2 linked regions of the Parashewanella spongiae genome follow. The protein of the gene in region 1 binds, or shares a complex with, the protein of each later gene. Links are inferred from orthologs where the notes say so. Each region holds a gene or a part of one and is shown in the gene's direction. Other genes may lie near its edges. The genes, in order: uvrA and mfd.

What was found.
Region 2: the proteins of uvrA (region 1) and mfd are in contact, whole or in part, in a crystal structure (PDB 4DFC), measured with the Escherichia coli proteins. The link is inferred for Parashewanella spongiae from one-to-one orthologs.

Annotation. Positions count from the first base shown.
Region 1 is NZ_CP037952.1:4,727,801-4,743,896, reverse strand. The notes cover bases 4,840-8,214. They hold uvrA (excinuclease ABC subunit UvrA), read left to right. Parts: upstream 4,840-5,188; coding sequence 5,189-8,014; downstream 8,015-8,214. Other genes in these bases: E2I05_RS18670 (hypothetical protein), read right to left, coding at 4,840-5,009. Also shown: E2I05_RS18690 (hypothetical protein), read right to left, coding at 1-21; E2I05_RS18685 (hypothetical protein), read right to left, coding at 631-1,443; ssb (single-stranded DNA-binding protein), read right to left, coding at 1,763-2,368; E2I05_RS18675 (MFS transporter), read right to left, coding at 2,438-3,808; more of E2I05_RS18670, read right to left, coding at 4,077-4,839; E2I05_RS18660 (hypothetical protein), read left to right, coding at 8,299-9,078; E2I05_RS18655 (DEAD/DEAH box helicase), read left to right, coding at 9,224-11,008; E2I05_RS18650 (hypothetical protein), read left to right, coding at 11,605-11,958; E2I05_RS18645 (hypothetical protein), read left to right, coding at 12,209-12,985; E2I05_RS18630 (hypothetical protein), read right to left, coding at 13,775-16,096. UniProt on the Escherichia coli protein: The UvrABC repair system catalyzes the recognition and processing of DNA lesions. UvrA is an ATPase and a DNA-binding protein. A damage recognition complex composed of 2 UvrA and 2 UvrB subunits scans DNA for abnormalities.
Region 2 is NZ_CP037952.1:3,471,632-3,488,384, forward strand. The notes cover bases 11,867-15,898. They hold mfd (transcription-repair coupling factor), read left to right. Parts: upstream 11,867-12,221; coding sequence 12,222-15,698; downstream 15,699-15,898. Other genes in these bases: E2I05_RS13690 (hypothetical protein), read left to right, coding at 11,867-12,125; E2I05_RS13700 (peptidoglycan binding protein CsiV), read left to right, coding at 15,699-15,898. Also shown: E2I05_RS13620 (acyl-CoA dehydrogenase), read right to left, coding at 1-333; TetR family transcriptional repressor PsrA, read right to left, coding at 356-988; E2I05_RS13630 (M2 family metallopeptidase), read left to right, coding at 1,272-3,110; E2I05_RS13635 (nuclear transport factor 2 family protein), read left to right, coding at 3,261-3,809; E2I05_RS13640 (YchJ family protein), read left to right, coding at 3,849-4,322; E2I05_RS13650 (hypothetical protein), read right to left, coding at 4,674-5,207; E2I05_RS13655 (hypothetical protein), read right to left, coding at 5,322-5,549; E2I05_RS13660 (putative bifunctional diguanylate cyclase/phosphodiesterase), read right to left, coding at 5,893-8,082; E2I05_RS13665 (DUF406 family protein), read right to left, coding at 8,192-8,482; E2I05_RS13670 (VC2046/SO_2500 family protein), read right to left, coding at 8,550-9,044; E2I05_RS13685 (PLP-dependent cysteine synthase family protein), read left to right, coding at 9,458-10,501; more of E2I05_RS13690, read left to right, coding at 11,532-11,866; more of E2I05_RS13700, read left to right, coding at 15,899-16,753. UniProt on the Escherichia coli protein: Couples transcription and DNA repair by recognizing RNA polymerase (RNAP) stalled at DNA lesions. Mediates ATP-dependent release of RNAP and its truncated transcript from the DNA, and recruitment of nucleotide excision repair machinery to the damaged site.

The DNA of each region.
Region 1 (16,096 bases):
GGAAGTATTAGATATTGTCATAATGCCTTCCAAAGTTTGTTTTTAGATAGTTAATTGTAATCTTACCCTAATAAAGAAAAAACAGTAAATAAAACTCTCTATCGGTGAATGAGTTAAAGTTTTTAGGTATCTAGCGATTTAGAAAGTACAATCTTTGTCATACCAGCGAAGGCTTGTATCCAGTGGCTTTATAGAAAAAAGCAAAGGCACTAGGGTCTTTTGATCTATTTTTCTATCACCCTACACCATGAAAATTGTATTCGCTGAGATTTGAAGATTATTTCCAACCTAAAGCTAAAGACGAAGTGATTTTTAGCTTTTATGTTTTCACTAACAGGCTTGGGAATAGGTATTAGCGGTTATTTTCACGATAAAACGTCAGTCGAACGCTGAGTATATGAGTAACTGTTTGAGCAATACGATGATTTTATCATCATGGTTTGCACCCAATGAGTGAAGTGCTCTACGTTCACAAGCTTGCTAAAATGACTGCTATCAGCGTTGTAACTTTTGCAAGTAGAATAACTGCTTGCTGCAAGCTACGCCTTACTATCAGCCATTTTTTCTACGCTTGAGAACGCAGTCAACTAATGTTTCTAGGATTAAGGAAAAGGGCTGAATCGCCCTTTTTTAGTTTTTCTTGCGATAGCTAATTTCGACTTTTGTACCACCCACTTTATTAGCGATTGGACTGTCTCTCATATCTTCAATCATTACATGAGGTGTTGAAGTGTAAACACTAAAATGCCTGAGTAGGTCAAAATTAGGGACTTCTTCTTCCATAAAAATTACGCCATCATTGACGTTATAGCGTGGAAAGCTTGTTAGATGCTTCTGGTAGAAAGTGACGACATCATCAAATGAGTCGTTGCTCGCAATAACCAATACAGGCAAAGACTTTTCATTCGACAAATTCCCCATTCCATCAGGGAAGTGACTGATCACCTTATGATTAGGATATAAAGGAAATGGGATATTTGTTGTATCAGACAACTGAGCGTGTTGAATTAAAGCATCATTTAATTTACCAGTCATTCGTTCTAGATAAGCTTTGGGATCATCATAGTCAGATTCTACGAATTCTGAATCTCTCAATTCGGCAAGATCTACACATTGTTGCACTTGTTCATCCGGTATATCAAAAGCTTGTTGTACACCAGCCGATATACAGTTGGAAAACTGATCAAGCTGTTGTTCAAATTCATGTTGCGGCATTGATTGAGGGATATTGGATTGACAGGTCTGGTTCGCTTGTTCGAAGGTTGAGTCAAGCTGTGACTTGCTGATCCCTAAACACTCTAAAGGTGCTGCATTCAAACTCTGTTTTATAAATGGCAGTGAAGTCTTGATAACATCTGCTTTAGTAATGTTTTTTGAATTAGTGGGTAAAGATAAACATAAAAAAATAGTAAATAAAGCAAAATGCCACGTCCTTGTAAGCATAAAATAATCCTCATTCCTTGAAGTGAAGTGAAATAATAAACTATTAATCCCTTTTTTTACAGAAGAAAAGCCCAGTGAGTGGCTGGGCTTTTTTATACAGAGTGAATGTTTTTCAACATTTAGGAGCTAGCGATTTAGAAAGTACCAATCTTTGTCATGCCAGCGAAGGCTGGTATCCAGCGACTTTTATAGAAAAAAGCAAAGACACTAGACTACCGACATACAAAACTGTCGTTACTTCGCTTCCAGCCTGCACTGGAGTGACAAGAACTCATCGGTATACTTTCTTCCGCAATTTTCCTTAGTCATTTATCTTAAGTTAAAATGGGATGTCGTCATCCCAACCGTCATCTAAATTCGGTGTAAAGTTTTGCTGTGGTTGATCGGCTTGTGCCGGTTTTGGCGCAGCTTGAGCTGGTGTCTGTTGAGGTGCAGGGTTATAAGCAGGTGTAGCTTGTTGTTGTGGTTGATAAGCAGGTGCAGCAGGTGCAGCAGGTGCTTGCTGTTGTGGTTGATAAGCTTGCTTAGGTTGTTGCTGAGCTTGATTACCATAACCACCTTGAGCAGGCGCACCTTGGCCACTTTGACGGCTGTCTAGCATTTGCATTTCATTAACAATGATTTCGGTCGTATATTGATCTTGACCTTGCTGATTTTGCCACTTTCTTGTTTGTAAACGACCTTCAACATAGATTTTTGAGCCTTTACGCAGGTATTCACCGGCAATTTCAGCCAAACGCTGATAGATCACAATACGGTGCCATTCAGTTTTCTCTTTTTGCTCACCACTTTGTTTATCCTTCCAAGTTTCGGAAGTTGCGATAGTGAAGTTAGTGACAGCCCCACCATTTGGCATGTAGCGAACCTCAGGGTCCTGACCTAAATTACCAACTAGAATTACTTTATTAACACCACGACTGGCCATTAATATCTCCTGAGATTATTTTGAATTATTGCTTACTTGCGTTACGGCAAAGGTACGCGGTTCGATTTTTTACAATTCTGTAGAGCCTAACACAGCTCGAGCTTCGGATATATCAAATTGGTCATTAACCTTTAAGTATGCCGCTTGCTCTTCGATGATCAATATTGCTTCAGCAACGCCTTTCATGGCGGATAATTTCTCTGCAATAACACTGGCTTGCTGTTTATCTTTAATGTTAGCCGCTAAGGTATAGCTTTTTAGCAATATCGGATTTTTCATGCCTAAGGTTAATACTAGCCAAAAACATATTAAAGCTAAAGCCAATAAAAATACACCTGTTGCTCCGACAAACTGATAGATGCCTCCGCCAAGCATGCCGCCACAAAATGCACCCAAAAATTGACTGGTTGAATATACGCCCATGGCTGAGCCTTTATCACCAGCTGGGCAAAACTTTGCAATTAAACTGGGCAGTGAGGCTTCGAGGTAATTAAAGGCTGTGAAGAAGAATAAAATCGCCATGATGATAAGCGGTAAATGCCCTGCGGATATGGCTAATATTCCCAATGCAAGTGCCATGATGATAAGCGAAATTTGAAAAGTAACTTTGGTGTTTTTCTTTTTTACGCCAATGATGATCAAGGGCACCATTAAAAAGAAAGCACCGATAAAGGTAGGGAAATAGAGTTTCCAATGTTGTTCTTTCGCAAAACCAGCATCGACCAACACAAATGGTAAAGCCACAAATACAGCCGTTAAAGTTAAATGAAGAATGAATATGCCGAGGTCGAGACGGAGCAATTGCGGATCTTTTAACATGGCTTTTAAGCGTGCCGGAGCCGCGAGTGTATCGCCTTTAGGGGCGTGTGATACTGGAGTCGGAATAAAAACTTGTACGATGATCATGCCAAATACCGCAAATAAAGCGGTCATAAAAAACAGCCCAGAAAGCCCAAGATGCTCGGCAATAATCGGTCCGACTAATAACGCCAGTGCAAATGAAAACCCGATACACATACCAATAATTGCCATGACTTTGGTACGTTGCTCATCGCGGGTTAAGTCAGCGGCAAGCGCTAACACGGCAGCGGCAATTGCTCCCATACCTTGTACCGCGCGGCCGAAAACGACCATGTAAATACTGTCTGAATTGGCGGCAATAATGCTGCCGATGGCAAATAAGAGCAAACCAGACAGTATGACTGGCTTACGGCCAATCTTATCCGATAAAATGCCTAATGGAATTTGCAAAAGAGCTTGGGTTAAACCATAAGCGCCAATGGCAACACCAACCCATAATGGTGAAAATCCTTCAAGATGTTGACCATAAAGTGCGAAGACGGGCATGATCATAAATAATCCCATCATTCTCAAGCCGAACACACTGGCGAGAGAGAAGGCGACTTTTTTTTCTATGTTAGATAAGCCACTATTGGCCATGTTTTTACCTTAAACATCAAAAAACTGCAGAACGATCATATTACCATAGGGAAATTAGGTAACTCAAAAACAAAGTTGGGTAATTCCGTATTAATATTGTTGTAAGTTATTGATATTTAATCTGTTGATGTTGGTATTGTTGTTTTACCTGTATTTATTAATTTTGATTAACCAGAGAAATTTCATATAATACTAAATCCTTAATGCTTAAAATTAGGCAGAAACCAGCTTGAACAAGTCTTGATTCCCGATATTTTAAAATGTTGCTTTAGACCGTGGTTGTTCTTTCAATAACACCATGGATTTGCCTTGCTGGAATGCTATCGACTAATAATTTATGTTCAGCTTCTTCACCGTATTCAGATATGGCTTTCAGTACATCTTTTTTGGTGTAGTTTAAGTTTGCGTCTTGGCATTTTTTTAGTAATAGATTTGCCGCTTTACTCGCATCTTTTGCGCTATGAATAACTAAGCCACATAAGCAGATGCCCAATGTAATGAAAAGAACTCCACCAGGCAAAGCTATCCCGAGAGTGAGAGGTAAGTTGACATGTGAACCCTCACTTGGTTGATTTTCTGAAACTGGAGTGGGAATAGAAGGAGACGATTGAGTGGTTGCTTCTGGGTTTTGAGCTGTATCATTAGTTGGCATTTCTGCTTGCCGAGTGTCTATTTCATGCTCTTGTCTTAGGCCATTCTTTACTACGGCTCCCGCACCAGCTGCTGTTGTAGAACCGCCTAATAAATAAGAAAAGCCAACTCCAAGTGGGACACTTGAAATTAGTTTAGTCATAGGTCTTCCCCATCTTCTCAAGCGACTTTCTTGGGGGAAGCCTTGATGAGCAAAAAACTGATCTAAAGCTTCGGCTGAAAGATTGGAAAATAATGAAGTGCATGCGGCTTTACCTATACCGAGAGTCAATTTTCCTCCTCGAAAAAAGGCAGCGAATCCACCAGTGGCTATTGTGACTAATCCGGCCTCTGCAATCCAAGTGCCTACGTTTAACATTTTATTATCGGCGTGTTTAGAATTGCGAATCTCATACTGAATCGTGGTCTGAATGGTTGCCGTTCCAAGCGCCATAAAAGGTGCCATTGGAGCAGCAGGTCCAAGGGCGATTCCTTCGGTTACAACGTGGGTTAAATAGTTCGCTGCCCAAAGGCCTGCTAATTCAGATTTTGTTACAGTTTGTATAGCCATTAAACACCCCTAACTAATAGTTAATAACGATGAAAGCTGATTCTATCGTTACATATTTTTTTTGGGGTAATAAATGGTTCTTTGTCAGTTTAGCTTCAGAATTTAAATGTTATTACCTCGGTAAATAGAATCTGGCATACTATGAATCTTTTTTTCAGAGCTAAGGTGACTAAAGTCAGATGGATAAGATTGAAATACGCGGGGCTCGGACACACAACCTAAAAAATATCAACTTAACGATTCCTCGAAATGAGTTGATTGTCATTACAGGGCTATCGGGCTCAGGTAAATCTTCTCTCGCTTTTGACACGCTTTATGCCGAAGGGCAGCGACGTTACGTCGAATCTCTGTCTGCTTATGCTCGCCAATTTTTGAGTTTGATGGAAAAGCCCGATGTGGATCATATCGAAGGGTTAAGCCCAGCGATTTCGATTGAGCAAAAATCAACTTCACATAACCCGCGCTCTACAGTGGGTACCATTACTGAAATTTACGATTATCTTCGTCTTTTGTTTGCTCGAGTGGGTGAGCCGCGTTGTCCTACGCATCAAGTACCATTAACAGCACAAACCATCAGTCAGATGGTGGATAATGCCTTAGCTTTGCCTCAAGACAGTCGTCAAATGTTGTTGGCACCTGTGGTCAACGGGCGCAAAGGCGAACATGTTAAGTTACTTGAAGGATTAGCGGCACAAGGTTATGTGCGTGCGCGTATTGATGGCGAGGTGTGTGACTTGTCCGATCCGCCAGCGCTAGATTTACATGTCAAACACTCGATCGAAGTCGTGGTTGACCGTTTTAAAGTACGTGATGAGATTAAGCAGCGATTGGCAGAATCGTTTGAAACAGCCTTAGCCTTGTCTGGCGGTATTGCCATTGTTGCGCCTTTAGAAGCATCAGATGAAGAATCTTTGATTTTTTCAGCTAATTTTGCATGCCCACATTGCGGTTATTCGATGGCGGAATTAGAGCCAAGAATATTTTCATTCAATAATCCCGCAGGTGCGTGTGGCACTTGTGATGGACTGGGTGTTCAGCAATTTTTTGACCCAGAACGTGTCGTTATTAATGGAGACTTATCGCTGGCTGGTGGCGCGATCCGCGGTTGGGACAGACGTAATTTCTATTATTTTCAAATGTTAAACTCACTGGCAGAGCATTATAAATTTGATGTTGAGCAGCCATTTAATGAGTTAGATGACAAAGTTCAGAAAATTGTGTTCTACGGCTCAGGCAAACAAAAAATAAATTTCCAGTATATGAATGACAAAGGTGATGTCGTGCAGCGTACGCATCCTTTTGAAGGGATCCTAAATAATATGGATCGGCGCTATCGAGAAACTGAAAGTAATTCTGTGCGCGAAGAGCTGGCTAAATTCATTAATACTCAGTCTTGCCAGACCTGTGAAGGCTCCCGCCTTAGGGAAGAAGCCCGTAATGTTTTCATTGATGAGGTGAATTTACCGCAAGTCACCACATGGTCTATTGGTGAAGCCTCTGCGTATTTTGAAGCCTTGGCTTTTTCGGGACAAAAAGCAAAAATTGCCGATAAAATCTTAAAGGAAGTGCGGGAACGGTTAGGCTTTTTGGTCAATGTTGGTTTGAATTATTTGAATCTATCCCGTTCAGCGGACACCTTATCCGGTGGTGAAGCACAGCGTATTCGGCTTGCCAGCCAAATTGGTGCGGGTCTTGTGGGTGTCATGTATGTACTTGATGAACCTTCCATTGGCTTACATCAACGTGACAACGAACGTTTATTAGGCACGCTAAAGCACCTTCGTGATCTTGGTAATACAGTGATTGTGGTTGAGCACGACGAAGATGCAATTCGCATGGCCGACCATGTCATTGATATTGGTCCCGGTGCTGGTGTGCACGGCGGAGAAGTGATCGCCAGCGGTAAGCTTAATGACTTAGTAAAGTGTAAACAGTCAGTAACAGGGCAGTACCTTTCAGGTGAGAAGCAAATCCATGTGAAAGGTGAGCGTGTTGAGTTTGATGCCGAAAAAACCATTCAATTAAAAGGCGCGAGTGGTAATAATCTAAAAAATGTAGATTTAACCATTCCAGTTGGTTTGATGACCTGCATTACAGGGGTATCTGGTTCCGGTAAATCAACATTGATCAACGACACGTTTTATAAAATTGCTCATATCATGCTCAATAATGCCACGGTTAATGAACCTGCGCCTTATAATGAAATCATCGGCATGGACAATTGCGATAAGGTGGTCGATATTGATCAAAGCCCCATTGGTCGAACGCCGCGCTCGAACCCAGCTACTTACACCGGAATTTTTACACCGATTCGAGAACTGTTTGCAGGTACTCAAGAGTCACGTACGCGCGGTTATTTAGTGGGACGCTTCTCATTTAATGTGAAAGGTGGGCGTTGTGAAGCCTGTCAAGGCGATGGCTTAATTAAAGTCGAAATGCACTTTTTACCTGATGTTTATGTCCCTTGTGATTCATGTAAAGGCCAGCGTTATAACCGTGAAACCTTAGAAGTGCGTTACAAAGGAAAAAATATTCACGAAGTACTGCAAATGACAGTAGAAGATGCTCGTGAGTTTTTTGATGCTATTCCTGCTATATCTCGTAAACTCCAGACGCTAATGGATGTTGGTTTGTCTTATATTCGTTTAGGTCAAAGTGCGACGACATTGTCTGGTGGGGAAGCGCAGCGAGTTAAATTAGCGAAAGAGTTGTCGAAACGAGATACGGGGAAAACCTTATATATCTTAGACGAACCCACAACTGGTCTGCATTTTGCTGATATTCAAATGCTTCTTGATGTATTGCACCGTTTGAAATCACACGGTAATACGGTTGTGGTCATCGAGCATAATCTTGATGTGGTAAAAACTGCGGATTGGATTGTTGATTTAGGCCCAGAAGGTGGTGATGGCGGTGGCACTATTTTGGTGACGGGTACGCCCGAACAGGTTGCACTGCATCCTACCTCGCATACGGCGCGCTTTTTAAAACCGATGCTTCATTAGTTCGGTCGGCTCCCTCGTACGATAAAAGCTCCCTATGTTCAATTAGGGAGTGCTCTTCTCAGTAAATTGAATGGATAAAATCAAGCAGCTAACGCTTCTATGTTGAAATCAATCACATGCAAGATATTTTTAAACAGGCAAATTGATTAGCACAATCTTTATCGAAAGTGTTGCTAAATATCCTTAAAAATTAGGTGAACCTTAATTAATTTCTTGAAAAAACTCACTTAATCTAGCATAAGCTATGCTTAAAGAGTGGTATTTAGGACTCTTTAGGAGGCAGTATGTCTCAGTTTACCGTTTCAGAAAGGCCGTTTAGTTTTTCGGGCAAGCGTGATCTTGCTCTCGATGCTGAATCTATCCAACAAATAAAAGATCAGTCGCAACCAAATATCAATCCGTTACGCACCATTGTTGAACTGGTTTGTAGTATGTTTGGGGTTAAATTTGAAGCGGCCTCTAAAGATCTATTTACTTTAACACATTCAAAGAATAAGTATGACTGTGATCAGGCCATGAATAGCTTAAATTCTCAGTTGGGTGAGGGTGCTTCAGGCCGAGTTCAGTGCAAAGAAATTCAAGAGAACAATAAAACCTTCTATCAATATAGTCTTGTGATTGATGGTCAAGATCCTATCCTTCTAGATCAAGTTGAACCGCCAAAACTGTTATCTTGCGTACCAAATATTCATTCTCTTAACATCCGTTATCGATTAATTGCGATTAAGGACCACCTTAAAGGTCAATTTGAACACTCAAAAGCGGCAAATGAACAGCTTGAGTTATTGATGACTAAAAAGTGGGCAAGCGAAAGGGAATTAGACACTTATTTAAGCTATTTAAATCGTGAATGCCAAAGCCACGATGTAAATTTTTATAAAGTTAGCGTGAATGACAGTATTGAATATAGAATGCGATTAGCCGATGGACAAGAAGCATTGCTGCGCCATTTTGAACCGCATGCACCTATTAGTAAAAGACATAACAGAATACAAAATTTGGTAAGCGCTGAAGATAGAAGAGACTATGCAAGAATTCAGGCTGCTATGAATAAGATCAAATAAATTACCTAAAGAAATAATTATAGCTGGAGAAGTGTCGCAAGTCTTGCTATACTCCGCCGCCTTCGACGCGGGGAATCGACACGGGGTTGATTTTCTGTCTGTGAAACTTAAGCGCTCCTCAGCGCATCCACAAGGCTACAACTCAATGTCAACCACTGAAAAAACTTTCCGTGATCTCGGTCTATCCGAACCATTACTACGTTCTTTAGATGAACTTGGTTATGAAAAACCTACCCCAATTCAAGCAGCAAGTATCGAGCCTCTCATGGCGGGTAAAGATATTTTAGGCCAAGCTCAAACAGGTACTGGTAAAACAGGCGCATTTGCACTTCCTCTTTTAAGTCAGTGTGATGCCAAATTAAGTGCACCACAAATTCTGGTACTCGCTCCTACACGTGAATTGGCCGTGCAGGTTGCTGAAGCATTTGGCAGTTATGCTAAATTTATGAAGGGCTTTCATGTACTACCTATATACGGTGGTCAAAGCATGGGGCAACAATTACAACACCTAAAACGTGGACCACAAGTCATTGTTGGTACTCCTGGTCGTGTTATGGACCACATGCGTCGCGGTACGCTTAAGTTAGATAACTTAAAAGCATTAGTACTCGATGAAGCAGATGAAATGTTAAAAATGGGTTTCATCGACGATATTGAGTGGGTGCTTGAGCATAAGCCAAAAGAAAGCCAATTAGCGCTTTTCTCGGCTACTATGCCAGAGCAAATTAAGCGAGTTGCTAATAAGCACCTTAACAAACCGACTCAAATCAGTATTGCGGCTAGCCACACTACCGTTGAATCCATCGAGCAACGCTTTGTTCAGGTTTCGCAACACAACAAGCTTGAAGCACTTGTTCGAGTATTAGAAGTTGAAAATACTGAAGGTATTATCATTTTCGTCCGCACACGTAATTCATGTGTTGAGCTTGCTGAAAAACTAGAAGCTCGCGGCTATGCGTCTTCACCTTTGCACGGTGACATGAACCAACAAGCGCGTGAACGTGCTGTTGAAATGCTCAAAAAAGGTCGTCTGGACATCATCATTGCAACAGACGTTGCAGCGCGTGGTTTAGATGTAGAGCGTATTGGTCATGTAATTAACTATGATATTCCGTATGACACTGAAGCTTACGTTCACCGCATTGGTCGTACTGGTCGTGCTGGGCGTACAGGTATGGCTATTTTATTCGTAACGCACAGAGAGATGCGTATGTTGCGCACGATTGAGCGTGCAACGAATAGCCGTATTTCGCCAATGACAATTCCAAGTCCTGAAACAGTTTCAGAGAAGCGTTTGTCTCGTTTGGGCGAGCAAATGGCTAAGACTTTGGCTGGGGATCTAGACTACATGAAAAATGCGGTTGCCGAATTGTGTAACCAGCTAGAAGTCGATACAGATTTATTGGCGGCGGCATTGTTGCAACAAGTGCAAAAAGAGCGTCCATTGCAGTTACCAGCGATTCAAGAGCGTAATCGTGATAACCGAGACAGTCGTGATGGTCGTCGTCGTGAGCGTGGACCTATTAATGTAGGTAAAGCTGACGCGTTAAAAGATAACCCTGATGTGAAAATGTGCCGCTATGTTATTGATGTAGGTCGTGATAACAACGTAGGTGTAGGAAACATTGTTGGTGCCATTGCTAACGAAGCCAATATTGAAAGTAAGTTTATTGGGCAAATTCAATTGTATGATGCGATCACAACAATTGATCTACCAGAAGGCATGCCTAAAGATGTTGTACAACACTTGAAGAAAGTACGAGTGTGTGGACGTCAATTAAATATTCGTGAAGCGGGTGATCAAGTGATCCCTGAGAGCGCACCTCGTCGTCGTAATGACAGAGGCGGACCTCGCGGTGATCGTAATCGCCGTCCAAGTGGCGATCGTAATCGTTCAGACCGTCCACGTCGCTCAAGAGATAATGGTTAACTAACCCAATTCATTTGAGTAAATAAAAAAGGAGCTGTGGCTCCTTTTTTGTTGTCTAAAGAAAAAATGGGTAATAGGAACCTTGTGAATGCATAAAAGTATAGATACTCCTCTTGGGTTGTTTCTAAAAATGAGATTATACCAATTACAGTAATTAACTTCCTACTCAGCAAGAGCTAAAGGATTTCAGTACAAGGCGCAAGTTTGAAGTACTATATACCCTAACGGCCGCCATACAAAGCTGGCGTTCAACGCACTTCGTGCTTTTGTCGGGATAATTCAAAAACTTGTAACGTAGTAATGGAATCCTTTAGCCTTGCCCTTCGGGAGCTTGTATGTGTTCAAATTACTACGCAAAATTGTCTCAACGTAGCAATGTAATAACGACAGTTTTGTATGTCAGTAATAACTATGTCTTCATCAATTTCACTTGTACTTTGAACACATACATAGCTCTGAGCTGGGAATTTAATTACTGTAATTGGTATTAGTAAAATCTACAATGAAATAAAACTGTAATGACTACCTTAGTTTTATAATTTTTGGTTTATGCTTAATAAATCGGTTCAGGGTATTAAAAAGAATTGGATGATAAGATGCATATTGCTTTAAAGGCGGGCTTGTACTCTGCTTTTGTTTTACCGGGAAGCGGACACCTTTTACTTAAAAAGCGCTATAGAGGGTATGCTTTTATTGCTGTCACGTTAATTAGCTTAATCATGCTGCTTCAGAGCATTATGGCGATTTCTCAACAAGTTGCTGATAAAATCGTCAGTGGTGAGTTGCCCATCGAACTGGGTCAAATAATGGCAGAAATACACCAAGGTATCTATGGTGAACTATTAGTATCAGCAGGGTTTGAGTTTAAATTGCTTGTAGCTTGTTGGTTATTATCCACGATTGATAGCATTCGGGAAGGTTTAAAAGCGTATCAGCAAGGACTGAAGTAATACCAATCCGCATTCAATAGTGATCGCTCAGCAAGGCTAAAGGGTTCCATTACTGCGTTACAGGCACTTGAATTATCCCGACAAAAGCACGAAGTGCGTTGAACGCCAGCTTTGTATGGCGGCCGTAGGGAATATAGTACTTCGACATGCGACTTGTACTGAAAACCATTATCTCTTGCTGAGTGAGAGATCAATTAATGTAGTTGGTATTAGATTACATTTGTTGAAATAAACTTTGGAGGGCTAATGAATGAGCGTTTCATATACGATTTTATTTCCATCACAAGTTTTAGGTAATTCAATGCCTCTTGATAATAAAATCTTGAGTAGCCAAAAGGAAAGCATTTTCATACAGCCCGAAGGACAGAAGACGCTTAACTTTGATCACGTGAAATCGGTTTTTTTCCCTGAGGTTAACCGTTTTTTTCAGCCTTCTAAAGCCTATGTTCATAGGTGTAAAGCGGTAAAAACTCAACAAGACGTTACACAAGAGAAAAAACGGCTGCTTGAAAATGAAGGAGCTATCGAGCTTGAATATCAATACCCAGAAACTAAAGAAGAGTGGTTGGAAAGAGCGGCTTTATTTGTGTCTGATATTAACCCTCCTTTAACCATGATCCTTGATTTAGACGAAACTCTTTTATCACTTGGGAAGGCTTATGGTCGATTTAATGAGGAGTTTGTTACACAAAATGGACGATTAACCTTTTATTACGATTATAAAGCGTTGCGTGAAGTTGCAGCTATACAGTCAAAGGGGCACAAAATATTAGTGATGACACACGCTACATATTCATACTCTGAAATAAAATTTCTATTTTATACCGTTGGCATTGAGCTTAAGCAGGCAGAATACTTTAATGCGCCGTATTTCAAAGGCTTTGATACAGCTAAAGCAGACTTTTTAGATGATGCTGGCTTTAAACACGAATCAATGCTGTTTGATGATCAAAAATATAATAAACCTAATGATTGTCACTTTTATTTAATATCAAAAGGTGAGCCTTTTCCTACGTTAGAGAAATAAGTTTAGAGGTAATTAATTTTTTAAGCTTAACCGAAACCAACATCGCACAGAGTAATAATCCGCTTGATATCCATAAGCAAGCCTCTAAACCATGTATTTGATATAACCAGCCTGATAATACCGTACCTAATAATCGACCTACCGCATTGGCATATAATATAACCCCACATCCAGTGATACCCCGTCGCCACTGGTGTAGTTGACGATTAAACCTAAATAAATCGGTTGAACGCACAATTTAACTTTAATTTATTGAAATTAGATACAAAATTAAACAACCCTAATTCACCTATTAGGTGAGTGCTGAACATTCATATACATGCCAAAATCACCGCTAGCTGCGTTATAAATTTTGCAAGTAGAACCACTACTTGCTGCTATTCATGCCTTGCTATCAGTAATTTTTTCTGCGTATATGAACGCTCCCAACCGATTTATTTAGATTAAATAACTATACAGGGATGAATTAATATGCTTACCCAACGGAGTTCAAATTGCAGATTTTAGGGTTTGAAAATTGTCAGTAATCCTACTTAATGGAGTGATGGTTATTTTGCAAGCACGGTCGAAAAACATGGTGATGAATCGATGATAGCGAATTACGTCAATAGCCAAGGAAAAGGCGATAAGTACAAAGCTCTACATAAAGATAATCAGTTAACGTTGTTCTGAGATTAATACCCCGTTTCGCGGAGCGAAGTCGAGCCGAAGGTAAGACAGCTTGCTGCGGGGTAGTTTATTTAAAGGCATTTTAACAAAGGCTATGATAGCAGTATCGATCGCTTGATGTTATGGCGGTGGAAATGTTGTGTAATCAGAAAAATCCGTAATAGAGAGTGCGTCTTCATGGTTCGCGGCATTTTTAAGTAACATGTCTTTTTGCTGGCTTTCATATGCTTTATCAAGTCGTTTGACTAACCTACTATCGACATCACTGCTTATTCTGCTCAGAATAACTGTTAACTCTGAGAGGGTGAACTCCTCAATACGAGCTAACAGCACCTCAACGTCTTCTGTACCCAGTTGAGGCTTATCTAAAATTGGGTTAGAGCCTGCTTCAGTCGGTAAATCTAAGAATAAACTGCTGGTCCATTCGTCATCAAGCTCGCTTAATTGTACTGGCTGATTATCTTTGCATAACGTGGCCGTACCCCAAAAGACATCGTCTTTTATTAAAGGAAACAAAGCCTCCTTTTCACCATCTTGGCAAACACTCGTTTCCATAAGCTCAGGCTCTTGCGCAATGTCATTCGTTGCTGCACTATCCTGAAGCCATGAAACGAGCGGTATGTTTTGGTACTGCACAGATGAACTTAACTTCTCTCTTAATGCGAAAGGAATGTCGGCGAGGGAGTATTTCTCAACGAGCGCTTTTACTGTAGGAGTGCTCAGAGAATCGGCATGATACACGAGATTGTGGCGGGTTTTCTGGTTCAGGTACAAGCCTTTTTGAACACACTTTTCAATGATGGCCAAATCAAGCCAGCTACCCTGCTGTGCCTCCGTGTTGCCTGTGGCTGTTGTCACTTGCTTTTGTGACAACCGTTCTCGTCGTCGTGTAACGTATGTACTGACAACGCTTTGTCCATTGATGTCAGTAAACTTAACCGGAAAGACACTGTTTAATGTATCAATAAACAGAGAAAGCTCATCGGCAGACCAGTTGCGGATAGTGATACTCTTTGAACTACTTTGGCTTAACTGAGGAAAAGGTAGCTTAACCACTTCCTCATCAATATTGAGCAGCGTCATTTGAGTTTGAGTTATATGATAAGGAGTAGGGGCGCAGGCAAAGGATAAGCTGAACCAATAACAAAAAAGCACCACGGGGCAATCTGTTTGTTGTGATTGCTCTTCAATGCGTAATGTGACTCCTTTTTTTGTATTCATACCGTCGGTGGATACATGAAACGCTACGGCATTTAAAGTTGTAGGGTGCTTTATAGGCAAGATTATCCCCCTAATGACCAGCCCAAAATTAAGTGTATTCATGGTTTTTATTTTGGGTTTTACGGCTTCTTTCAGATACTGACCGTAATCTTTTCCCGCTAGGCAAAGTGTACAAAATTCTTTAGCTGATAATGTCATCGATAATTGATATAGGTCATTGGCAGTACTGAACACTTGGCATAACACCCGCCAACAACTGAGATCGCTAAGCAATATCTCAGTTTCAGACACGAATGAAATCAAGCTGGCTGCAATTAAATATGCCTGAATCGTATTCACATCTTCATCCTCAACGCCCTTAATCACCACCGGATACAAGGTATTAACCCATTGTGCAGATGTGGGACATGAGCGGGTTACCCTGCAAAAATGAAAGTAATGGCTTATACTTTCATGGCTCTGCCCTTTTAATTCGAGCGCACAGGACAGGGTGCTTTTACTGATTGGCTTACTGAGCAATCGTTCCCAGTATGAGGATTCCTTCACTTCCTCAGTGCTCAGAAGCTGGCCACTCTTTGGACAAGGCGCATTTGCAAAGAATAATTTTAATCCCAGCTGACCGTTGGCGAAGCTGATTTCACCGAGTGCGTTCAAATGGCTTTTTATTACGTATTGGTGCCCTAATCCCGTTGTTTCGAACGAACTCAAGGAGCAGTAGTTACGCAAGTTTTTCAGCAGCTCAGGCTCGCCTTTAATGGTTAACGCCACCGCTTTTAGCGATGTTAGTTCATCCTTATCATGAGTGAACAGATCTACGATAGGTGAGCAGGAAAAAGCCTTTTTCACCGCTTTAAGAGATGATTGTTTCCACTCGTGAATGCAGAGTTGCAGTAGTTTATCGTCGGGTTTACCATCAATGCTTAATAAAGAAAGTAGGTGAGTTATTTCATCCTGTTTTGGCGGCAGAGGGAAAACCGCAAAGACACAGGCTAATTTAAGAAGGTGGACTCGGCCATTTTGCTGCAGCGCCGAGTATTCAAGCAAGTTAAACCAACCGTCGGCATTATCAGGCTGCCTCATCATTTTAATTAATAACTGCTTATACAAGGGCAGATTTAATCTGCCACCCTCATGCAACTGTGGCAGTTTCAGCAACTTAATAAAGTGCGTCATCGTTGCTTCGCCAGGCAGACCGTGGTTACAAAATATCGATAACAGGGT
Region 2 (16,753 bases), 1.3 Mb from region 1 along the record:
CTCTGGCGGTAAATCACGACGATTTTGCACAATGTCATAATCGTCTATCATTGTCAGAGCCGTTTTGACTTTGCTCTCAATAAAATCTTTTTCTTCAGAATTTAGCGTTGGCTTTCCATAACTGTGAAGGGTATTCCAATCAGGACGCCCTCTAAACAACTCTGCTTCCCACCATACATCCCCCGCTTCCATTGCTTCACGTTCAGTGTCTGATAATGGTGGTAACACTCGCTTGAAAAAAGCAAATGCTGGCCGGGTAATAAATCGCATTCGAATACTTCTAACTCCGAATACGACAGCAATTAATATTAAGAGCAGTACTACAATACTCATAGCAAAACCTTTTGCTTGTTATTTAAATGGTAGCGACAGGTACAGCAACACCTGCAGCCATATAAGGGATCAACTTTCGTATCACAGCCTCGATATCATTTTGTTCTTTAAAATCTGCAGCCGCAATTTCCATTAATGCATCCGATGATGCCATAGTGAAAACCACAGTTCCTAAAGTAAAGTGTAGACGCCAAAACATTTCTGCTGCAGGAATATGAGGTGCACAAGTTTGAACGGCATGAACGAACTCCATTAAAGGTTCTTGATAATGTGTGGTGATAAACCATCGTAAATGGCCTTGGCTTTCGATATAACCCCGACCAAGTAGTTGTAAAAAATTACTTGTTCCGTCGGTATGCAATTGATCTAAGTCCAATAAAGGTTGCACTAAACAAGAAAACACATCGTTCAAATTTGAAGATTCTGTAAGTTGTGATAATGATGCAGACGCAGAAGGCATAAATGCGTCTAAATATCTAGCGAGTACCGCGCGTATAAGTTCTTTCTTTGAGCCAAAGTGATAATTAACAGAAGCTAAATTTACTTCAGCTTTGCTGGTAATAAGTCTGAGAGACGTTTCTGAAAAGCCTCGCTCAGCAAACAATTTTTCAGCCGCATTAAGTATCTTAGATTTAGTGTCGGGTCTAACCGCCATTCCTTGACCTTCATTTAATTTAAAACAGTTGTTTAAAATTAAATGTTCTATGTGAAATTGTCAATGTAATTGGTATAAAAGCCAGTATTTATGCAGATTTCAGATAAGAAACTTCCACCTTCAGTTTATGTATACATCAATATTTAAATTGCGATGAACTAAAGACTTGTTATCGAAGCAGTGAATGGATTACTGATTAATAATCATCACCATACTCACAAATGCAAATTAATTTTAGTTTAGGTAAACTAACTTGAAAAATAATATCGAGGAAGTCCGTAAAATGAAGACAACTACTCCCAAACCCGCTCGTCTCGCCCTAGCCATAGCGCTGACTTTAAGTATTGGAGCTTGTGCTGAACAACAAGCCGAAAAATCAACTGAAAACGAAGTCACAGTAGCACAAGCAAATGAATTTATCGACAACGCAGAGCAACAGCTATCACAACTCTCAATTGAGGCAAATCGCGCCGAATGGATATACAGCAACTTCATCACTGAAGATACAGCATCACTTGCTGCCGCAGTAGGTGAAAAAGTTACGGCCAGCTCAGTAAAATTCGCGACAGAAGCTGCAAAATATGCAGACTTGAAACTCGGCCCAGTTAACGCTCGTAAACTCAATACATTGCGAACTAGCCTAGTGCTACCTGCACCATTGGATCCCAAAAAGAACGCTGAGCTCGCTGGTATTAGTGCTGAGCTAAACGGATTATACGGAAAAGGAAAGTACTGCTTTGCTGATGGTAATTGTATGACCTTACCTGAATTGTCTGCCATTATGGCTGAATCACGTGATCCAGCTTTGCTTTTGGAAGCATGGAAAGGCTGGCGAGAAATATCGAAGCCTATGCGACCATTGTTTAAGCGTGAAGTCGAATTGGCAAACGAAGGGGCAAGAGATCTCGGTTTTAATGATTTATCGGAGCTTTGGCGTAGTCAATACGACATGAAGCCTGACGAATTTTCTCAAGAACTCGATAAACAATGGGGAAAGATTAAACCATTATATGATTCTTTGCATTGTTACGTTCGCGGCGAACTAAACCAGAAGTATGGTGATGAGGTTGTTTCAAAGACTGGCCCTATTCCAGCCCATTTACTTGGTAATATGTGGGCTCAAACATGGGGTAATATTTATGATGAAGTTTCTCCAGAAAATGGCGATCCTGGTTATGATTTAACTAAGCTTCTTGTTGATAATAATTACGACGAAAAGAAAATGGTCCAGCAGGCTGAAGGCTTCTTTACTTCACTTGGTTTTGAGCCACTTCCAGAAACCTTCTGGACTCGTTCGTTATTCACCCAACCTAAAGACCGCGATGTTGTCTGCCATGCTTCTGCTTGGGATTTAGATAATTTAGATGATATTCGTATCAAGATGTGTATCCAGAAAACCGCTGAAGAGTTCTCTGTTATTCATCATGAATTAGGCCATAACTTTTACCAACGTGCGTATAAAGGTCAACCGTTCATATTTAAAAATAGCGCGAATGATGGTTTCCATGAAGCCATTGGTGATACTGTCGCACTTTCAATTACACCTAAGTACTTAAAGAAAATCGGCCTACTTAACGAAGTACCTGATGAATCTAAAGATATCGGTTTACTTCTAAAGCAAGCTCTGGATAAAGTTGCCTTTCTACCATTTGGCCTGATGATCGATCAATGGCGCTGGAAAGTATTTAATGGTGAAATTTCACCAGAACAATACAATCAAGCTTGGTGGGATTTACGCAACAAATATCAAGGAGTAGCTAGCCCAGTAACACGTGATGAATCAGACTTTGACCCAGGGGCGAAATACCATGTTCCAGGTAATGTGCCTTACACACGCTATTTCTTAGCACATATTTTGCAATTCCAATTCCACAAATCATTGTGTGATATTGCAGGAGATAAAGGTCCAGTACACCGCTGTTCAATTTATGGCAATAAAGAAGCAGGAACAAAGCTTAACGAAATGCTGGAAATGGGCTCAAGTAAACCGTGGCCTGAAGCTCTCGCCGTTGTAACAGGTAAAAAAGAAATGGATGCACAAGCTGTGCTTGATTACTTTGCACCATTACAAGTTTGGTTAAACGAGCAAAACAAAGTTAAAAACAACCAATGTGGTTGGTAAAAGAAAACAACTAGCTTAGCAACAGCCCGTAATTTTACGGGCTTTTTTAGCTCTTCACAGAATCACCGACACACTTTGTAAATATTAATACCTGTAGCACTGAATACGAATGCATTATAATTACCATATCTTCATTCAGTATTTATTTATATGCGATTACTTTTAGTTTTTATTAGCTGTTATATCTTTTCCGTTAATTTTTCTTTTGCTTCAGAAACAGACTCATACAACAATCAATTAAACAAAACCTACCAATCATTTATTGAGTCATTTGAAAAGCTCGATGCTGATCAGATAGATCAAATGTACGATCGAGACATTTTGTATATTTCAGAAGGCAAGAGCCAACCTATCTTGCAAGGAAGCAACGAAGTTAAACTCATTTATCAACGCTTTTTTGATCGTGTTAAGCAAAAAAATATCCGTTTAAAAATCGGATTTAGATTATTGAGCCGTGACATCGCCGATGAACAAGCTACTGACATTGGTTATTACATAATCCGCTTTATACCCTCCAAAAAATCTGAAGAACCGGTTTCAGAATTTGCAGGTAAATTTTTAATCGTTAGTAAGAAGGCCAAGAATGGCCAATGGTTATGGTCAATGGAAATGAACAATCGTGCTAAATTAGAGTATTACTTTAATTCAAAAAGTAAGAAAAATTTGTTCTACAGTAAGACATTGAAAGTTGATAAATAAAATGATCTATAAATTATTAGTACATGATGTGAGTAGCTTATGAGTAGTAATCATTGCCCTTGCGGATCATCATTATCATACACACAGTGTTGCCAACTGCTTCATATAAGTAAAATAACAGCTAGCTCACCTGAACAACTAATGCGTTCACGTTATAGCGCCTTTGTAAAACATGAATTTCAATATTTATTAGATACACATGCGCCTGAATTTAGAAGTGAATTATCGATTGAAATTTTAAGCCAGCCACCTCTTCCAAACTGGATAGCACTTGAAGTAGAAAAATCTTCTCAAGATCACCACTCAGGTACAGTGACTTTTAAAGCTTGGTTTCATCTAAATAAAAAGCTCGATGTTATTTATGAACAATCGAATTTCGTATTGAGGGATGGCTTATGGTATTACACCGATGGCAAGCATTTATCAACAGAACTGCCTAGCAGAAATGATTCTTGCATTTGTGGGAGTGGTAAAAAATTTAAGAAGTGTTGTCATAATATTTACACTGGTTAATCCTTTACAAAATACATCACCAAAACTTAGTCATAAAATGATAATAGTGGCAAGATGACGAAAATGTCATCTTGTTGATTGATAACTAGTGTTTACTGTGATCCCTTTTATATACCTGATATACGGAGTGCTTTTTAAATCCATATTTAGAAGAATGCTTAGACGTCCAATCTTGTCCTATGATTCGGTTAAAGCTACCATTATTGACACTATAAAGCCCTTCTGAAGCTACAGAAACAGCGTGCTGGTCATTATCATGATTGCCACCATGACAATAATACTGACTAACATTCTGTCCAAGTACCGCGCCAGCAAATCCAACAACCTGATAATTATTGAAGCCACTGGCAGCTAACACTCGGGCAAAGCGACGTAAATACGGTTCTCTTTTACCACGCCCACAATGCCTTTTCGAGTATGGGTTGCTGTCCAACAAGAGAATAAATAAATAACTACCGGTTGAGCAGGTGAAGGCTCTAATCCATCACGTATAAGCTGTTGAATCAAGGCCATTGCTCCATACACAATCCTAGTACCAATACCTTTGCCAAAATTTCCATGACCAATAATAAATAATTTACCACCATCATTAAGGCTATTTAAACTGTTATGTCCTCTTCCTGACCTAATCTCTTGTTTATATCTGTCCGCACAAAGAAGCTCCCTTATATGATATGACGTGCTAATAATTGCATTATCATTATCACCATTTGCAGGAATATAAATTTCATGGGGTAGATTTATTCTTGACGCTCTGATTAGCCCAAGCCTTGGCCTAACCCTATTAGCTTGTTCAGCTGCAATTCGAGCATTGTCACTTGCTGCCAATATATCAAGGCCATTTGATCTTATTTCCGTGTGATTAGCACACAGCTGAACATTCATTAGAAACTGAGTCCGGCATTGAGCAACAGAGATAGCTTTAACCTCAGAAACAACCTTGCTAACCTCATTTCGTAATATGCTCACTTTCAATAGAATTATTGCTCGACGAAATTGTCACTCTTCTTTAGTTCCAGATTTGCCCAAATGCATTTTTTCACTCACACGATAAATTTCATAATCTGATACAACTTGCCCCCATTGGTAAACTTTTTCTGCAGCCTCTTGGTTTTGTAAGCGAATAAACTCAACGGTTTCAGTGAGTCTAGTTGCAGCATTTTTGGTAGAAAAAATGGAAAACAGTGTAATTAACTCGTCTACACTCTTCAAAAGCAGGTTAGCCAAGATTATAGCGAATTCCTGAAGTCACAAACAAGATTGATTACAGCAACGTAATACATAGAAAAATGTTAACCGTTTATTTTCATTTGCCTTTAAATTTGTAGATTACAAAATTGTCATCTTTTAAATATAAATCACAATCCATTGAGGTTTTATCTCTGTAGAAATGATGAAGCTATTGGCAATTGCAATAAAAATATGGAGTAGACAAGAGTCTGCTCCATAAAGAAGAGCAAGCTTTACTCTTGGCTTTAAATAAAGCTAAATTTATTACTGGAAGCTCGCAAGTGATAGATGGCGGCTATGCTACAAAGTGAAATCATTAGAGCAATTTTCCTAGGAGAGGCTAATGAATTGCCTCTCCCTGAATTTCATTCATCGAACTTGCTAAAAATTCATTGAAATCAGCTTCTCTCAACGCTGGACTATACAAGAAACCTTGAGCCTGATTGCAGTTTTGTTTACTTAAAAAGAACTCTTGTTCTTTTGTCTCTACACCTTCAGCTGTCAGTGAAAGGTTTAATGCTTTTGCCATTGCAATAATTGCACTCACAATCTCCCTACTCTCTTTACTACTATCGATATCGGTTATAAATGAGCGATCAATCTTAAGCTTCGTAATTGGAAACTGTTTTAAATAGCGCATAGAGCTATAACCAGTGCCAAAATCATCGATCGCCAACCCCACTCCAAGCTCCGACAATTCATTACATAAGCTAGTCGCGTGACGGATGTCTTCCATCAACTCAGTTTCTGTGATTTCTAAAATCAATGACGAAGGTTTGATTTTGTAACGTGTTAATAATTCCCACACTTCATTAAACAAGTTCCCACTAAAAAACTGCCTAGCTGACACATTCACGTGCATAGTCATATCAGAATTAAAGCGCTGCCAGAGATTCAGTTGCCGACAAGCTGATTCAAGAACCCAGCTACCAATTAAATTTATTAGTCCTGTTTGTTCAGCAATATCAATAAAGCTACCCGGATATAACACTCCCTTTTGAGGGTGATGCCAACGAATAAGTGCTTCTGCGCCTGTATAAGCTTGTGACTCTAAATCCATAAGCGGCTGATAATATAACTCAAATTGACGGCCACGTATGGCGTAATGTAGATCATGCTCAATATTTGAATCTTCTTTAAAAGCCGATAATAGAGCCGCATTAAAAAACTGTATTCGCTTACTTTGCTTCTTTTTAGCGTGTTGAATGGCAATATCTGCACTGGCTAATGGAGATAATGAGTTGATCACTGACGCGATATCCACAACAGCAATCGCAGGTTTAATAGCAATAGACTCACGATCGATTTGTATAGGATGCATTAGATGATGATATAACTTGTTCGCAAATGATTCTAACTCTTCAACGGAATGTGTTTCAGTCAGTAAAACAGCGAACTCATCGCTCCCTACCCTTGCGATTTCTTTTGCCAAATTTGCTTCAGAAAAGTGTTTCATTCTTCTCGCAGTTTCTCTGAGTAAAAAGTCACCTCGACTATGACCATATGTATCATTAAAATGTTTAAAGCCAATAATATCAATTAGCACTAAATTGCCAGATTTGGTCTTTTCTAATTCGTTAGTAAAATGAAAGCGGTTATAAAGGCCAGTTAAGTTACAACGCCACGCTCTTCTTTCTAGTTCCTGCTTTGCTTGTTGTTGAGACGTGTAATCATCGATACTTACGAGTACAAGACGCTCATTAGTATTAGTTAAAAATGGTCTCGAACAAAATTTAGCCCATATTGCAGTTCCATCTGGCCGTTTAAGCTCTACGACATCTCTAACCGTCTCACCTTGTTTTAACTTATTAAGATGTGCCATTCCATATTCAGGTTTTTGTTTAAATAAAATGAGATTCCAAATAGATTTATTGAGGAACGACTTAATGGGAAGCCCAGTAAGATTGGCATAAGCTTCATTGACGAATTCGACAACTTCATTTTTTAAGTTAAACAACATGGTGACTTGATCGGATTGATCAACAGCCGATTGGAAAAAAGAAAGTAATTCGTCTTTACGATAACTTTGTTGAGTCGCTAACGTTAACGCAAGTTGATCAGCAACCTGACAAGCAATTGAGATTTCAGTGTCAGTCCAATCTTTTTGAATATCAACTCGCTCCAAGTTTAATATTCCTTCTAAAGATCCGTTTATTCTAATTGGAATATCTAATAATGAGCCAATATTAAATGGTTCTAAATATCGATTTCTTAACTCTGCAACGCGCTCATCTTGTTTAGCATCAGCGACATCGATATGCCGGCTGCTTTTAAGAAGATTTAAATAGTCTGGATATTCACTAAGAGGAATAACATCAGATGATTCACTCACTGATAACGGTCCATTGTGAGCAATTAAATTGAGTTTAGTTTGGCATGGTGAAAGCAACCAAATACTCGTTCCTGATAGCTGCAAATGTTGACGCAACAGCTTCGTCGATAACGCAGAGGTTTCTGCAAAATCACCTTTATGCTTTGCTTCTGAACAAACAATTAACTCTATGATGGACTGGTACTTTCTAGGTTCCACATAATATCCTTGTGAGAATGTTAAGCATAACTTCACTAAACAGTAATGATTCTTATTTTAACTAACATCATCATACTAAAACTAGGCTGGCACCTTCAAGACTTTTAAATCAGGTTAGACCTTGCTGCATTTGGAAGATCATTTTTTCAGCAGTGACGTTAAATTTGATGACTAAACTAACTTTATCTACCCCTTCATCAAGTTTGTAATCAACATTTGTAAAATTCTGTGTCGCAATTGTCGCTAATCGCTGAGCTTCAGAATTGGCGTCAGCACCAGTAAGCTCGATTAAAAGCTCAGTATCGTTTTCATTTATAACGGCACCGAGATCTACAAAAGCCCCACAAGTGTTGCAAGTGTCATTAACATCAATAGATTGGGAGTTTTTAATTTCTTTCATTATAATTTTTCGAAAAGTTGAATTTCGGAATTATAGAGAAATCATTGGCGAACTTTGATGACTTAGATCACGCTTGAGCAATCAATTTACTCATTGTTCGCTGTTGCTCTAACTGTGTAATAAAAGGCACTGACTTCAATTTTTTGTCTCCATCAATCCCATTGATCTTACGAGAAACGTGAATATCACAGTTATTTATGGCCTCGGTAAAATCAGCTGGATATTTCCCTCTAGATACTATCGCTTCAGGTTTAAGGTTCTGCTGTAATCTGAATTCAATTACACCTTGAGCTTGAAAAGTTGCACTGTGATCAACAGGTAAAGTTTGAGTGGATAAATCAGCGATTAACGTTTCTTCGGCAGGCAACTTAAATTTTTTGCGTAATTTTAACTTTTCAGCATCAGCCTGTGAGTGCTCAAGCTCAAACTGCGCCATATCTCTAATATCTTGAGACATCAGAGCCAGTAGCAGTGAAAAATCACTACGACGATTCGATACCGTCGCTAAATTAAGCGACAATCCTGTATCTAATTCGTTTATTAGCGCTCGCTCAAGCTGCATAAAAAATCATCAAAAATTCATTCACTAGATAATAAATCGGCCACTCTACCAATAACTTTAATAATATTTATCTTTCCCTCTTTACATGATGTTCAAATATGACTACCATTCAGCCCGCAAATTGAGGAGGGGTTCCCGAGTGGTCAAAGGGATCAGACTGTAAATCTGACGGCTCAGCCTTCGAAGGTTCGAATCCTTCTCCCTCCACCATTTTGCACATGATAGATGAATAAGTATTCAGTGGAGGGGTTCCCGAGTGGCCAAAGGGATCAGACTGTAAATCTGACGGCTCAGCCTTCGAAGGTTCGAATCCTTCTCCCTCCACCACTTTCTCGTTTCGTTGATCAAAATCCTATTTTTATTTATCACAATTCTTTATGCTATTTGCCATCAACTCAGTGATGGAATTTAAAATGCTTAACCGTTGGATCAGCCAAGCTATTCAAAAAATTGAAGCCGACTTTCAACGCAGTGCTGACACTCATTTAATAAAGCTAGACATCCCTTCGTTACATGGAATCAATATATACCTTAAGGATGAAAGCACTCACCCAACAGGTAGCTTAAAACACCGTCTAGCCCGTTCGTTATTTCTCTATGCCCTTTGCAACGGTTGGATTAAAGAAGGCAGACCTATTATTGAATCCTCATCAGGTAGTACGGCTGTTTCTGAAGCTTATTTTTCACGCTTACTTGGGCTTCCTTTCATCGCTGTTATGCCTAGAAGCATCGCCAAAAAGAAAATCCAACAAATCGAGTTTTACGGTGGGAAATGTCATTTTGTGGATCATTCCAGTGAGATTTATGCTGAATCTGAGCGTTTAGCTAACGAGTTAGGTGGCCACTATATGGATCAATTTACCTACGCTGAACGCGCTACAGATTGGCGTGGTAACAATAATATTGCTGAATCCATTTTCACCCAAATGCAACTTGAACCTCATCCCATCCCTAATTGGATAGTTATGAGTCCAGGCACTGGTGGTACATCTGCAACCATTGGACGATATATTAGGTATCAATGCATAAAGACCAAACTATGTGTTGTCGACCCTGAAAACTCAGTGTTTTACGACTATTACCACAGCAATGACAAAAGGTTATTTTGTGATAGTGGAAGCAAAATAGAGGGCATTGGTCGTCCGCGTGTTGAGCCTTCTTTTATCTCTGGCGTGATCGATTATATGCAAAAAATCCCTGATTCAGCCTCTATCGCTACTGTTCATTGGTTAGAAAACTTAATAGGTCGAAAAGCGGGTGCATCAACCGGAACTAATTTATATGGGGCGCTAAAACTCGCCAAAGAAATGCAGTTAGAGGGAAAACAAGGCTCGATTGTTACGCTGCTATGCGACTCAGGAAATCGTTACCTCGATACCTACTACAACGCGCAATGGGTACAAGAACATATTGGCGATTTATCCGAGCATAAAAGTTGGCTATCTCAATTTACGTGAGAAGCAGGTATAAGATGAGTTATACCAATTACAGTTATACCTAGAGGCATTGGCATCTACACAGAATGATTAATAGTTGACCACTTGAACCATGATCATTGTTTTTTCAGGAACTGATCTTATGCTCTGTGATCACAGAATTAAATTTTGCTTTTAAAAACAAATTCCATGGACTTGTTCGCTGAAAATAATTTATCTTGCCTGTTAGAATTTCGCCTTAAACCTAAATAAATTGGGTGGGAGCGTTCATATACGCAGAAAAATTACTGATAGCAAGGCATGAATAGCAGTAAGTAGTGGTTACCGACATACAAAACTGTCATTACTTCGTTTCTACTTGCAAAATTTATAACGCAGCTAGCGGTGATTTTGGCAAGTATATGAATGTTCAGCACTCACCTGATGGGTGAATTCAGGTTGTTTAATTTTGTATTTAACTTAAATAGATTGAAGTTAAATTGTGCGTTCAACCGATTTATTTAAGTTAAAGAAAGATAACAAACTTTGGTTAAACCTAAAAACATCAGTTGAACGCTGAGTATATGAGTAACTGTTTGAGCAATGCGATGATTTTATTATCATGGCTTTCACCCAATGAGTGAAGTGCTCTACGCTCACAAGCTTGCTAAAATGACTGCTATTTGCGTTGTAACTTTTGCAAGTAGAATAACTACTTGCTGCAAGCTATGCCTTACTATCAGCCATTTTTTTACGCTTGAGAACGCAGTCAACTGATGTTTCTAGGTTAATTGATGGTAAATCGATCTAGATTGAAAAGAAATGTAAGCAAACAATATCATCTCACAAATATTGTCTATATTTAATTTATGATCTATCAATCAAAATTCACTACATGATAAACACTAAAAATAAGCTGTTTCCTAAGAATTATGTCTTTCTCATCTTGCTTTTTACACTTTCAAATCTGTCGTTTCTACCTGACGTTAAACATTATATAAAACAACAAGACCACAGCACTTTTATGTTTACGTTTAATAGTGAGTTATTAAGCCTCTTTGGCTTTGAGTTTATGACAAACACTTTGATGACAGTTCATATTCTGGCGGCCATTGGTCTTATTTTCTTAATGTTTACCCAAATTATGATCACTTTCTATAGTTCACCAAGTGCAAACATTAGAAAAGTACACAAAATCATGGGCTGGTTTATCACCACAGTTTCATTACCCACCTTCTATGTATTATCGATACTTTCTTGTCTATTAATCATTAAAACACCTTTTAACCAGTTTTTATTTTTACTCATAGGCACTGTGGTATTGTTCGCTTTTATCAGAAGTATTATGTGTGCGACAAAACGTCAGTACAAAAAACACGTCGATTATATGCTTGTTGCTTATTTGTCATTATGTACAGCAGGTTTTTATCGAATCATCCTTTTTTGTCTATCAAAGCTTGGACACGACGTGCTTTACATGAGAGGTGCTGAGCCGATAGATGGTGGTTTAATACTTACCTACGCTTTACTTGCGACTGTGTTATTTATGGCCTTTTACCAACAAAAAACCATAAAAGATAATGCTAATTCTCTTATCCTTATTGCTGGCGGCTTAGTTATTTCTCTTATAATTCTTCCATGGGATTTTTGGGGGCATCCTAACTGAATCACTTTCAGTTAATGATTTGATAGGATTGGTATTCACTGATAATGCGTATACAATGATGCCAATTTTTATGGTTTATCAGTCGATTAGTATTCAATGGCGATGTTTTCAGTATTTACTCCACCTAAAATAAAAAAAACGATTAAAACTCAATATGTTTCAACTCTAGGAGGTATTTCTCAGGCAATAGCGCTAAAGCAAACAATAAAGCAATTTGCTGGTACTTCACTTTTAATCACTGCTGACACACCGACAGCAATTTTACTTGAAACTGAGTTAAGTTATTTACTGCAAAATGAAACTATTGAAGTTTGCTTGTTTCCTGACAGAGAAACCCTGCCTTATGATAATTTTTCTCCGCATCAAGATCTTATCGCTCAGCGCTTAGAGACTTTGTATCGATTATCAGATAACCAGCAACGCGTTATTATTGTTCCAATAAATACGCTTGTCGTGCGTTTGCCGCCACAGTCGTTTTTATCTGGTAATGTTTTGCTGCTTAAAAAGGGCGATACTTATTCTTTACAACTCGTTCGTCAACAGCTTATTGATGCGGGCTATCACCACGTCGAACAAGTGTATGAACACGGTGAATTTGCAATACGTGGCTCCATTATTGACATCTTTCCCACTGATTCCAAGCAGCCTTTGCGTATCGAGCTTTTTGATGACGAAGTAGAATCTATTCGATATTTTGATGCGGAAACCCAGCGTTCTGAAAAAGAAATTGACTCGGTGCGTATGTTACCCGCAAAAGAGTTTCCTACAGATAACAAAGCGATAGAAACCTTCAGGCAAAATTATCGCAACCGGTTTGAAGCTACAAGTAAAGCCGCTGAGTCAGTTTACCAACAAGTAACCCGTAAGATATTACCCTCAGGTATTGAAAATTATTTACCTTTGTTTTTTGACGAATGTGCTACCTTGTTTGATTATTTGCCCGAAAACTGTCAACTACTGACTGTTGGCGATATTGAGGCCGCCGCAAAACACCACTTTACTGACATTGAGCAACGATTTGAAAATCATAACGTTGATATTTTAAGGCCACTACTGAAACCACAAGAGCTTTACTTACTGTTAGAGCAAGTATTTGCAGCATTTAAACCAATGCCACGTTTTCAATTTGAAGCCAATACTGAAAACGAAAAATATGTACAAGCCGATGTCGAAAAACTACCTGAAGTCAGTGCTAATCACAAATTAAAACAACCAATGTCGTTGCTTGCTGAATACTTACCATCTTCAAAAAGAACACTCTTTATTGCTGAGTCGGAAGGTCGACGAGAAGCCCTTTTAGACTTATTCAATCAAATTAATGTTAAACCGAGCCGCTTTGAGCATTTTGATGACTTTGTTGATGATAAATCATCACTCGGTATTATTGTTGCGCCTCTCAGCCATGGTTGTTTATTGCGGCTAACAAAAACAAAGATGATCAGTGTCATTTGTGAAACCGAGTTATTTGGACAGAGGATCAGCCAACAACGTCGACGAGACAAGCAAAAACAAGTCAGTAGTGACACCCTGATCAAAAACCTTGCTGAATTAAAAGTGGGTCAACCTGTCGTTCACCTTCAACATGGGGTTGGGAAATATCAAGGACTCGAAACCCTTGACACAGGTGGACTTATTGCCGAATACCTTAAACTTGAATACGCTTCTGGCGATAAATTATATGTCCCTGTGAGTGCATTACACCTCATTAGCCGTTACAGCGTTGGGAATGATGACGGCGCAACTCTTAACAAGCTAGGCAATGAAACATGGGCTAAAGCCAAGAAAAAAGCCATCGAGCGGATCCGTGACGTAGCGGCTGAATTATTGGATGTGTATGCAAGACGTGAAGCACGTCCCGGGCATGCTTGTGAAATCAACCAGCAAGAATATGCTCAATTCGCGCAAGGTTTTCCATTTGAAGAAACCGCTGATCAAGAAACAGCGATTAATGCCGTTGTCACTGACATGAGCGCCAACATTTCGATGGATAGACTGGTTTGTGGCGATGTTGGTTTCGGTAAAACCGAAGTGGCAATGCGGGCAGTTTTTGTTGCTGTGAACTCTGGCAAACAAGCGGTTATTTTAGTTCCCACTACCCTACTCGCTCAACAACATTATGAAAACTTCCAAGATAGATTTGCTGATTGGCCCTTCCAAATTGAAGTTCTTTCAAGGTTTAAAACCGCAAAAGAACAGCAGCAAATAGTGGAAAACCTAGCTTCTGGTAAAGTCGATGTTGTCATTGGAACGCACAAGCTGCTCAACGCGGACATGTCATTCGATCAATTAGGTTTGTTAGTTATTGATGAAGAGCATCGCTTTGGTGTGAGACAAAAAGAAAAAATTAAAGCCTTGCGAGCCCACGTAGATATTCTGACTCTCACTGCTACACCAATTCCACGAACATTAAACATGGCTATGTCCGGAATGCGAGATTTATCCATTATCGCCACTCCACCAGCCAAACGCTTAGCGGTAAAGACCTTTGTTAGAGAATATGATAAAGCCACAGTAAAAGAAGCACTTCAACGTGAAATTTTACGCGGTGGCCAAGTGTATTTCCTGCACAACAATGTTGAAACCATTGAAAAGTGTGCCGAAAATATTCGCGAATTGTTGCCGGATGCTCGGGTAGTAGTGGCCCATGGTCAAATGCGTGAACGTGATTTAGAAAAAGTCATGTCAGACTTTTATCATCAAAGATTTAATGTACTTGTTTGTACCACAATCATTGAAACAGGCATTGACGTACCAACGGCAAATACCATTATTATGGATCGTGCTGATAACTTCGGCTTAGCGCAACTGCATCAACTTCGTGGTCGTGTTGGTCGTTCCCATCACCAAGCTTATGCGTACTTACTTACACCTCATCCCAAACGGATGAGTAAAGATGCCCTAAAACGCCTCGAAGCCATTGCTGAACTGGAAGATCTTGGCGCAGGATTTATGTTAGCGACTCAAGATCTCGAAATTCGTGGTGCCGGTGAGCTTTTAGGTGACGAACAAAGCGGCCATATTTCGAAAATGGGTTTCACCCTTTATATGGAGTTACTTGAGTCAGCGGTTAAGTCATTAAAGCAAGGTAAAGAACCTTCGCTCGATCAGTTAATGAATCAGCATTGCGAAATAGATTTAAGAATACCTGCACTCTTGCCGGAAGATTATGTTTTTGATGTTAACATTCGCTTATCACTCTATAAGCGAATTGCTAACTGTGATTCGGAAACGTCGATTGATGAAATGAAAGTGGAGCTCATTGACAGGTTTGGTTTACTTCCAGATGCCGCCAAAAATCTAATGGATCTAACTTTATTAAAACACACGGCCAGTGAGTTAGGTTTAAGCAAAATTGATGTTCATTCTAAAGGCGGTGGCATTGAATTTACACCAACTCATAATATCGACCCTATGTTTATTATTGGTTTATTGCAATCTCAACCACAAATATATCGAATGGATGGACCGAATAAGTTAAAGTTTACTTTACCAGCCGAGAGTAACGAAGATCGTTTAAAGTTGGTAAAACTATTATTACAACAACTTGCTGAACACCGTACGGGAGATTCATAAGTGTTACGTTTATTAAGTCTAACTACAGTTTCCTTGATAATTGCGATAGTTACTGCGTTAATATCAGCCTTCAAGGTTCAAGCTGCAGCTCCTGAGCGCTGGTTTGAAGTTGAGCTTTATATTTTTAAACGTGACACTTCAAGCACTGAGCAATGGCCGGAAACATTTCTCCCAAACAAACTACGTGGTAATGTAGATTTGATCACTCCAATCGTTCGTACCGAGCAAGAAATTCATCCAGCAGTGGTGTGCTCTGAGTTAGATAATGCTTTTGCTCTAGAGGCTGATTTAAGTAGCTCAATGATGGATGACTGCGTTTCACAAGAAGCCATTACTCAAGAGCGACTTCCTGTTCGAATCCCATTTGAAATATCCCAAATTGACGCGCCGCTAGTCTATCAAGGAAGTCCTGCTAGTTTACTGACTTTATCTCAAAGTCAATTTAATGGATTAATTACTAAGATAGAAGCAGAGTCTGGCAATCAAAGTTTACTTCACATGACTTGGCAGCAAGCCATGCTGCCTAAGCGTAAAGCCAAAGCGTTACATATTTTTGCAGGAAAAGATCTCAGTAATGAATTCCAAGATGATGGCTATCCAATCGTCACTGAAGAGGCCATTACTGAGCTAGATAAAATACTATCTAAAGATTCTGGATCAGTTTCACCATCCGTTAATGATAATCAAGATGCTGGTATAAACGCTTATACAGACAATGTTACTTTAGCCAATGATAATGCGCCTAATTCATTAGATCTCAAACCTCAAAAAACACCGATATGGCAATTAAATGGTAAACTCAATATTTATCTAAACCATTATCTTTATATCGAGGCTGATTTGCGATTGCGTGAGCCTGGAATTATAAGGTCCCACGCACAATCTACTGATAGCTTTCCTATGGGTGAAGACGGTTTCACACCTTCCGCTATTAAAGCGACACCAGATCATGTCGCAAGCGTTCAACACTTTTTGTACTCCATTCCGCTCATTCAAAACCGCAGAGTGCGAAGTAGTGAGGTACATTATTTTGATCATCCTAAAATGGGGATGTT